4 regions of the Salinithrix halophila genome follow, and region 3 is predicted to be linked to each of the others. Evidence: riboswitches for the same ligand, from Rfam matches in the RefSeq annotation. Region 3 holds a riboswitch; each other region holds the start of a gene.
What was found. Region 3 has a riboswitch for thiamine pyrophosphate ahead of ACFOUO_RS07695 (thiamine phosphate synthase). Riboswitches for the same ligand answer to the same signal wherever they lie in the genome.
Positions count from the first base shown of each region.

Region 1: another riboswitch for thiamine pyrophosphate. It lies ahead of ACFOUO_RS05140 (MTH1187 family thiamine-binding protein); the one in region 3 lies ahead of ACFOUO_RS07695 (thiamine phosphate synthase).
Region 2: another riboswitch for thiamine pyrophosphate. It lies ahead of thiD (bifunctional hydroxymethylpyrimidine kinase/phosphomethylpyrimidine kinase); the one in region 3 lies ahead of ACFOUO_RS07695 (thiamine phosphate synthase).
Region 4: another riboswitch for thiamine pyrophosphate. It lies ahead of thiC (phosphomethylpyrimidine synthase ThiC); the one in region 3 lies ahead of ACFOUO_RS07695 (thiamine phosphate synthase).

Region 1 covers NZ_JBHSAP010000007.1:622,081-624,276, reverse strand. Annotated here, with positions in the region: gene ACFOUO_RS05145 (RluA family pseudouridine synthase) at 1-758, opposite strand, end outside; TPP riboswitch at 882-991, shown strand; gene ACFOUO_RS05140 (MTH1187 family thiamine-binding protein) at 1,070-1,363, shown strand; gene ACFOUO_RS05135 (ABC transporter permease) at 1,360-2,148, shown strand; gene ACFOUO_RS05130 (ABC transporter substrate-binding protein) at 2,145-2,196, shown strand, end outside.
Region 2 covers NZ_JBHSAP010000018.1:237,745-239,940, reverse strand. Annotated here, with positions in the region: gene ACFOUO_RS14125 (glycosyltransferase) at 1-1,033, shown strand, start outside; TPP riboswitch at 1,118-1,216, shown strand; gene thiD (bifunctional hydroxymethylpyrimidine kinase/phosphomethylpyrimidine kinase) at 1,323-2,126, shown strand; gene thiE (thiamine phosphate synthase) at 2,119-2,196, shown strand, end outside.
Region 3 covers NZ_JBHSAP010000009.1:289,489-291,684, reverse strand. Annotated here, with positions in the region: gene ACFOUO_RS07710 (DedA family protein) at 1-170, shown strand, start outside; gene ACFOUO_RS07705 (DUF488 domain-containing protein) at 191-553, shown strand; gene ACFOUO_RS07700 (2Fe-2S iron-sulfur cluster-binding protein) at 560-859, shown strand; TPP riboswitch at 984-1,088, shown strand; gene ACFOUO_RS07695 (thiamine phosphate synthase) at 1,098-1,787, shown strand; gene thiO (glycine oxidase ThiO) at 1,787-2,196, shown strand, end outside.
Region 4 covers NZ_JBHSAP010000007.1:720,542-722,737, reverse strand. Annotated here, with positions in the region: gene thiC (phosphomethylpyrimidine synthase ThiC) at 1-1,281, opposite strand, end outside; TPP riboswitch at 1,412-1,521, opposite strand; gene ACFOUO_RS05625 (ATP-binding cassette domain-containing protein) at 1,791-2,196, shown strand, end outside.

The DNA.
Region 1 (2,196 bases), on a different contig from region 3:
CCGAAGAGCGGATGTCCGAGGTGGGCGAAGTGGACACGGATCTGATGGGTTCGTCCTGTTTCTAGTTCTGCGTGAACGAGGGTAGCTTTGTCGGTCCGAGATAGTACGCGGTAGTGGGTGACTGCATGATCGCCCGATGGAGTCACCTTCCGTCGCAGAGAATGGCTGGAATCCCTTCCGATCGGTGCGTCGATCGTTCCTTCCGAGGGATGCTCCCCATTCCCCATCCGTCCCTGGACGATGGCCACGTAATGCCGTTTAATGCGGCGGTTACGCAACTCTCGATCCATCAGCTGGTGGGCATAAGCGTATTTGGCTACCAATAGCAGTCCAGAGGTATATCGGTCCAGCCGATGAACGGGGCGTACCTTTCCTTCAAACCCCTGTTCTTTCCAACGGTGGAGAAGCCCGTGAGCCAGGGTTCCCGTATCTCCGGGCTTCACCGGATGGACATTGATTCCGGCCGGTTTGTCTATAACGATGAGATCTTCATCTTCCCATACGGTTCCGAAGGGGACGGGTTCCGGCTCCAGGTCGGCTTTTTCCCGGGGGCGAACCGCCACCTGAAGACGGTCTCCCTCTTGTAGTACCCGGTTGAGCCAAGGCATGGTTCCATTCAATCGGAAGCCCCGGGAGCGGGTGAGGCGGTTGATCATCCGGTTGGAGAGGAGGAGTGGCCCTTTCAAAACCTCGGCCACTGTCCGATTGCTCCACTCCGCGGGTACAACATAGGTGATCCATTTGGAATGAGGTTTCATTTCACGTTCCTCCGCAATCCATTCAACTTCATTCCATCGTAACCGATCCAGCGTTTCGGCAAAAGCTTTTTCCCCAACGTGAAATTTGTCAGTCTGGTTGGGGTGTGGTATAACTGGAAGCGGAACTCCACAATGGGGAACCGGGAAACCGGTTGAGAGGGCGCTGAATCGCGCCGACCCGACGAACCTGATCTGGATGATGCCAGCGTAGGGAACATAGGAAACGACGGCTACACCAAAGAGGCCGCTTTATGTGACCAACCGCCAATCCGATCCGGATTGGTTTTTTTATGAGGATGGGAGGAATTCGGATGGCCAATGCCAACGTCAGCCTTCAGGTTCTACCCCGAGCCTCCGGGGATAGGGAAATCTATGACCTGGTGGACGAAGCGATCCGAGTGATCCGGGAGTCCGGTGTCAAATATGAAGTCGGACCGATGGAGACGACGATGGAAGGGGATTACGATGAATTGATGGCTGTGGTAAAAAAAGCCCAGGAAGCCGTTGTCACAGCCGGTAGCGGACGGGTAATTTCCATCATCAAGGTCGATTATAAACCCGACGGCATTTCTATCGAGGAAAAGGTGGGTAAGTATCGCCGATGAGACAAGGGAGAGAGTGGATGCCCCCACTGGCGACGGTCCTCTTGTTGCTGGCGGTATGGGAGGTAGGTGTGCGGCTTTTTTCGGTGGAGGAGTGGTTACTGCCCACTCCGAGTCGGATTGCGGCCACTTTCATGGAAAGCGGTGATCTGCTTGTTCGGCATACGGGACCCACGCTGATAGAAGCCGGCCTCGGTTTTATTCTGGGCATCGGCATAGCACTCCTGCTGGCGACTGCGATCGAACTCTCCACTTGGCTGCGCCGGGGGATTTACCCCCTTCTCATCACCACCCAGACCGTGCCGGTGATCGCCGTAGCTCCGCTGTTTATCGTCTGGTTCGGCTATGGGTTGCTTCCCAAGGTGTTGATCGTGGCCTTGGTCACCTTTTTCCCTGTCGTGATCAGTACGGCTGATGGGCTTCGGTCGGCGGATCCGGAGATGGTTCGCCTCCTCCGGTCGATGGGGGCGTCAGATTGGCGCATATTCCGATTAGTGCGCTTTCCCCATGCGTTACCCGGTTTTTTTTCTGGAATGAAGATTGCCGCCACCTATGGTATCCTGGGCGCCGTAATCGCCGAATGGCTGGGGGCAGACAAAGGGTTGGGGGTTTTCCTGGTAAGGGCGCAAAATTCTTTTGCTGCCGATAAGGTATTTGTTGCCATCTTGGCGATCACCTTCTGGAGCCTTGTTTTATTCGGCCTTGTTCGGTTGGCGGCTAGATTGGCGGCCCCCTGGGCCTCTATGCATCCGAAACAAAAGCATCGTGAAGGAGTGGATAGAAGATGAACCGATGGAAACATGGAGCTCGGACTGCCTTGCTGACGGCAGGTCTGG
Region 2 (2,196 bases), on a different contig from region 3:
TTCCGCCAATGAAAAGGAGGCCCTGCTTCAAGGCGTCCGTGTCGCCAACACCCCTTTCTCCATGGTCTACGGAACAACTAGCTTCATGCCGATGTTTTTCTTAGAAAATATGGCATCGGAATTACAGAAGAGTTCTGACAATGTTCTCGCCACCTTTATGAGATCCGATGGTTCTGTCGGACATCAGGTGCATCTTACTGCCAATGAACCCTTCAAGAATAAGCTGTACCGGACCACCGAACTGTTCCACGCTATAAAACAGACCCCCGGTAAACTCTTGAAACCGCTGCCCAAGGTATTCATCAACTCCGTCCCGAAGAGCGGAACCCATCTGATGCTGCAAATTATTCTAGGCATTCCGGGGATGATGCAGCATCACACCCCGTGGCACTATCCTAGCAACTTGGAAGGGTTGAACAAGATCCTCCCCGGCCAAGTGGGCATGGGCCATTTCCCATACAAGCCTTCCTACTCACAGGTACTTAAAGAACTGGGGTTCAAAGTCATTTTCATCAGCAGAGATCCCCGAGACGTCGCTGTATCACTCGCTCATTTCACCATGAAAAAAAGCCCGATCTTTGGGCCGAAACAACACCATCCGCTCTACCCCTATTTGATCCAACAGAAAACCCATGAGGAACGATTGATGACGATCATCAAAGGGACGCCTCCCTCTTCACCCCATCGATGGCCAAATATCTTCCAGTACACATACCAGCAATATAACTGGTTGAATGCACCGGATGTTTGTCATATCAAATTTGAAGATCTCATTCAACCCTCTTCCCAGAAGCTAACTGTCATGAAGATTATTCGATTTTTGAGCAGCGATTTAGAAGGGTTGAGATTATCAGCGGAAGAATTGGCACAAAAGATGATCGGGAATATCCAATCGGAAACTTCCGAGACTTTCCGAAAGGGTAAAATCGGAGGTTGGCGAGCAGAATTTACGGCTCAACATAAAGCTGTTTTTAAACAAATCGCAGGAGAGCTCCTTGTCCAACTGGGATATGAGAAAAACCTGAACTGGTAAGCTTAACGTTAGCAGACGGTTAGATGATATCCCTTTTGACGCATCCGGAAAAGTATGATACGTTGTTGAAAAATTGAATCCTTGAAAGTCCACTGGGGGAATCGAAAGATTGAGACGGGGCAACCCGGACCCTTTGAACCTGATCTGGTTGAGACCAGCGTAGGAAAGTGGAGCTGCCCCTTGAAAAGACGGTCGCTCCATTATGGTGCGACCGTCTTTGTTAGCAAAGGAAGGCGCTCCTGCCGTCACCGATCAGGGAAGCGGGCTTTCACATGAAGGAGCGAAAATGATGAAACACCTCCTGACCATCGCAGGCAGTGACAGTGGGGGCGGTGCTGGCATTCAGGCCGACCTAAAAGTCTTCTCCGCCCTGGGAACCTACGGCATGAGCGTCATCACCGCCGTCACCGCACAAAACACGCAACAGGTCACGGATGTCCGAGAATTGGATCCGGAAATCATTGAAGCGCAAATACAGGCCGTATTTGGCGATATCCGGGTAGACGGAGTCAAGATCGGAATGGTCGGCAATGCGGACGCTATCGAGCGGATCGCTGACAACCTCGCCCGTTTTCGACCGCAACCCATCGTCATCGACCCGGTGATGGTTGCCAAATCCGGGGATCGCCTTCTCGCCGGGGAGGCAGTTGATGCCCTCGTTACCCAACTTCTTCCCCTTGGCACACTGATCACCCCCAATATCCCGGAAGCGGAAGTCCTCTTAGGGACTTCTATCACTAGCATCGAGGAAATGGAAGAGGCGGCCCGCATATTGGCTGATCGGTTTGGAACGGAAGTGCTGGTCAAGGGGGGACACCTGTCAGGTGAACCCCTTGATGTCCTGTCCACTGGTCGCACTTATCCTGGGAAAAGGATTGAAACCCGTCATACCCACGGCACCGGATGCAGTCTCTCTTCCGCGATCACCGCATTGATCGCTCAGGGACATGCTGTGGAGGATGCCGTTGACCATGCGAAACGGTATGTTTCCGAAGCGATTCAACATGCCTTTCCTATCGGGGGAGGTCATAGCCCGATTCACCACTTTTACACCTGGCACACGCTTTCTGAGGGAGGAACCCGCTGTGACTGATTGGAGCCGGATGGTTCGCAACAGTCTCTCCCTCTACCTTGTTACTGATGAAAAGGAGAATCTCCTCGAG
Region 3 (2,196 bases):
TGACATTTATCGGTCTCGGCTTTATGGTGGGAGCCCACTGGGAGAAGGTATTCGAATCCTTTCACCGCTATGGGGTTCTGTCTCTCTGGATTCTTGTGCCTGTTCTCGCCTATATGGTCACTCGTTTTTTCTACAACCAGCATCGGCGCTATAACTCCGTCAGGAAATAGGATCTACGGAGGTGCACGGGGTGTCCGACTTCATCCGAATCAAGCGTGTCTATGAGAAAGCGGATGAGCAGGACGGCTTTCGCGTATTGGTGGATCGCCTTTGGCCCCGAGGTCTGAGCAAAGAAGATGCCCAGATCGATTGGTGGGCCAAAGATTTAGCTCCTTCTGACAAATTGCGTAAACGATTCCATAAGGATAGGGACTTCGAAGTTTTTGCCAAGGATTACCGCCAGGAACTAACCGTTGAGAATGCAGTCCGTCTATTTAAAAAAGCAGGGAACCATCGAGTAATCACACTTCTATATGCCAGCAAAGATCAACAGCAAAACAACGCGCGGGTACTCCGCGATTTTTTGGACGAGTGTCAATCGGATCGGGAGTGAAGAGGAATGCCCAGAGTAGAAGTGACGATCGGACCTCAAAAACACGCCTTTGATATGGAAAAAGGGGAAAGCTTGTTGTTTGAAGCCATCTCACGCTCCGTGATGATTCCCTTCAACTGCACATCGGCCCGCTGCGGTATCTGCCGGGTTAAAGTGCTGGAAGGAGCGGAAAATCTGAACGAGGTGGGGGACCGGGAAATCCTCCGCCTAGGTGAGGAAAAGGTTGAACAAGGGTTCCGGCTAGCCTGTCAGACTCATGTGTTTGGGGATGTGAAGTTGGAAGTGCCCCAGCCCCGTCTCTACTAAAGGTATCGGTTAACTGCTTCATTTTTCTGTGTGATCCTCCGAGACCAGCCAAAGGTCGGATCCTTTTTTATGTTGACCGTTAAAGAGGCGGATTGCTAAAATAGAGAAAACTCCATACACACTGAAATTCCACTGGGGGTGCACCGCAAGGGTGCTGAGAGAGGCCGAGCCTCAACCCTTTGAACTTGACCTGGTTCAGACCAGCGTAAGAAAGTGGGGAATGAAACCGTTGGATCGAATGCATCGACAGACGAAAAAACGGACCGGCATCCCCATGGATGCCGGTTTTTTTGTATCCGAACCACAGCTTCACTTTATTAGCCCGTCAAAGATAGGGCTGGAGAAGCTCCTTTGGATGTGCCGCCAGGTGGCTCCCTGGGTGACGCGAATCCATCTCCGCCAAAAAACGCTTACTCAAGCTGAACTCCTTCGATGGGGGAAGGCCTTGATCGAGGAGGGAGGAATTGACCGGGAGCAGCTTACCGTAAACGGATCTCCCTGGGTAGCGGCGGAATTGGGTTGTGGAGCAGTTCATCTACCGGAGGCGGGCCCTTCTCCAGCGGAGGTGAGAAACATCCTAGGTTCCGTGGCTGAGGTGGGTTGTTCGGTCCATTCTCTAGAAGCCGCTCGTCGGAAAGCGGCGAATGGAGCAGATTATCTTTTTTTCGGTCATGTTTTTAAGACGGCATCGAAGCGGGGTTATCCCCCTAGAGGGCTGGAAGAACTGAAGGCGTTATGTGCGGGTGTCTCCCTCCCGGTTATCGCCCTCGGAGGAGTGACGGTGGAACGGATTTCGGAGCTGAAGTCGGTGGGGGCTGCCGGAGTTGCAGTCATATCGGCGATAGCTGATGCGCCTTGTCCAGGGGAAGAGGCGGAAAGGCTGGCGACGATACTCCGGGTGAGCTGGACAGAAAGGAGCGGATGGTAATGAACGACGATGTAGTGGTGATCGGGGGTGGTGTGATCGGTTGCTCCATCGCCTGGCACCTGACCAAAAAGGGGTTCCGTGTCACCGTTCTGGAACAAGACCGGATCGGTGCTCACGCCTCCTCTGCCGCGGCGGGAATGCTGGGGGCCCAGGTAGAAATGGCCTATCCGGGACCCATGGTGGATCTCTGTCTGGCCAGCCGTGCCATGTTTCCTGCAATGAGGGAGCAACTTCTTGCCGAAACTGGATTGGATATCGAGCTGAATCGGGCGGGTCTCCTCCGTTTGGCTGACACGGAGGAGGAGGCATCCCTGTTACAAGAACGCGCCCGTTGGCAACAGCAGTTGGGAGAGAGGGCGGAATGGCTGGAGAAACGGGAACTGAAGGATCTGGAGCCCTCTTTGTCAGA
Region 4 (2,196 bases), on a different contig from region 3:
GGTGATGTGATCGTATCCGGGAGCGATGTCGGTGGTCAGCGGCCCCAATGTGTAAAAAGGAGCTTCCCGGCAAATGTCCTGCTGAATGTCCACGTTCTCCTTGATTTGGTGCATCGGGACGTGGCCGGGTCCTTCCACCATCACTTGGACGTCATACTCCCAGGCAATTTTGGTCAATTCACCGAGGGTTTTCAATTCAGCAAACTGGGCTTCATCGTTGGCGTCAGCGATCGAGCCGGGTCTGAGGCCGTCTCCCAGGGAGAAGGAGATATCATAGGTACGCATGATCTCGCAAATCTCCCGAAAATGGGTATAGAGAAAGCTTTCTTCGTGGTGGGCCAGACACCAGGCGGCCATGATTGATCCGCCCCGGGAAACGATGCCTGTCTTCCGATTGACGGTCAGGGGGATATAGCGGAGAAGCACACCGGCGTGGATCGTAAAGTAATCCACCCCTTGCTCCGCCTGCTCGATCAAGGTATCCCGATAGAGTTCCCATGTGAGGTTAGCGGGTTCTCCTCCTGCTTTCTCCAGTGCCTGGTAGAGAGGAACAGTTCCCACAGGAACCGGAGAATTACGGATGATCCATTCCCGGGTGGTGTGGATATCCTTGCCGGTAGAGAGATCCATGATCGTGTCTGCGCCCCATCGCGTCGCCCATACCATTTTCTCCACCTCATCGTCGATGGAAGAGGAGACGGCGGAATTTCCGATATTGGCATTGATTTTCACGTGAAAATTTTTCCCAATGATCATGGGTTCGCTTTCGGGATGATTAATGTTGGAAGGGATGATGGCTCGACCGGAAGCAACTTCCTCCCGAACGAATTCGGCAGACATTCCTTCCCGGAGGGCGATGAATTCCATTTCCGGGGTAATGATCCCCTTCCGCGCATAGTGCATCTGGGTAACATTCCGCCCCTTTTTGGCTCGCAGGGGTCGACGGGTTAGCCCTTCGGGGATGGCTTGTCCGGGGACAGAATCTTTCCGCCCGTTGTCAAGAGCTTGGACTTCCCGTCCCTCATACTCTTCTACGTCTTCCCGTTCCAGGATCCAATTCTTCCGGAGAAGAGGCAGGCCCTTTCGGATATCGATCGATATGTTCGGGTCCGTATAGGGGCCGCTGCTGTCATAGAGGCGGACTGGTTCGTTCTCTTTTTCACCGGATTCATTGCGGGTCGGGGATAAAACGACCTCCCGCATAGGGATCTGCATATCCTTCCGGGGGCCCGCCACGTAGACTTTGCGGCTTCCGGGTAAAGCGCCCTGACTGATATTCATTGAAAAAAGCCCTCCTCTTATAATGGTGCGGCCACACACAAAAGGGGGAGAGGACGGTCACGATCCTTATTTATACAGAAAAGGACCGTACACAGCGTACGGCCCTTTTGATTCCTCGCGGAAAAAAAGACACGGAACTTCCATCCATTCCTACGCTGGCATTACCCAGATCAGGTTTAACGGTCGGCGTAGACTCCCGCCCTCTCAGCCTGGCTCCTCCAAGCTCCCGTTTCGTATGCAGTTGCCAACCTAACCATACCATAGATTCAAAAGCGGTTCAATTCAGATTTTCCATTGGAATAGAAGGGGTTTCTTGTCGAAATCTGCAACCATTTGGAGGGGAAGATCGTCAATAAGAGTAAGCGCTCCATATGGATGCCTGTATCAGGAAACAGTTTTGTCACCTTGCGGAATTTAGCCCCACTTTTCCCTCGGGTGAACCTTCTTTTTGTCTGCTTTTTCGGTTATGCTTGAAAACAGGTGGATGGGTTTACGAAAGGATGAGCCTTTTGCGTATCGAATGGTCTCATGTCAATAAACGTTATCAAGATTCTGTCACAGATTACCGTCATCGCCCGTACAACCAGGAGGCTCAGACGGGGCTACTCGACTTTACGGCCTCGGTCCGAAGAGGGATCACAGCCGTTCTCGGTCCAGAAGGAGCGGGCAAAACCACTTTGTTGCGGGTGACTGCTGCTTCCTTGGTGCCGGATGACGGCAGGATCACGTATCAAACAAGGCAAAATGAGGTGCAGGTTTGGTCCCGCAGTGTAGCTGCCATGGGCGGGGCTTCTCCTGTCGATTCTCTCCGCCGTCGGATCGGATATGTGCCGAGGAAAAAGCGCTCCCGCCAGGAGCTGACCGTAGAAGAGTCTTTTCACTACCTTGCCCGGTTTTGCCGTCTTCCTCGGCCAA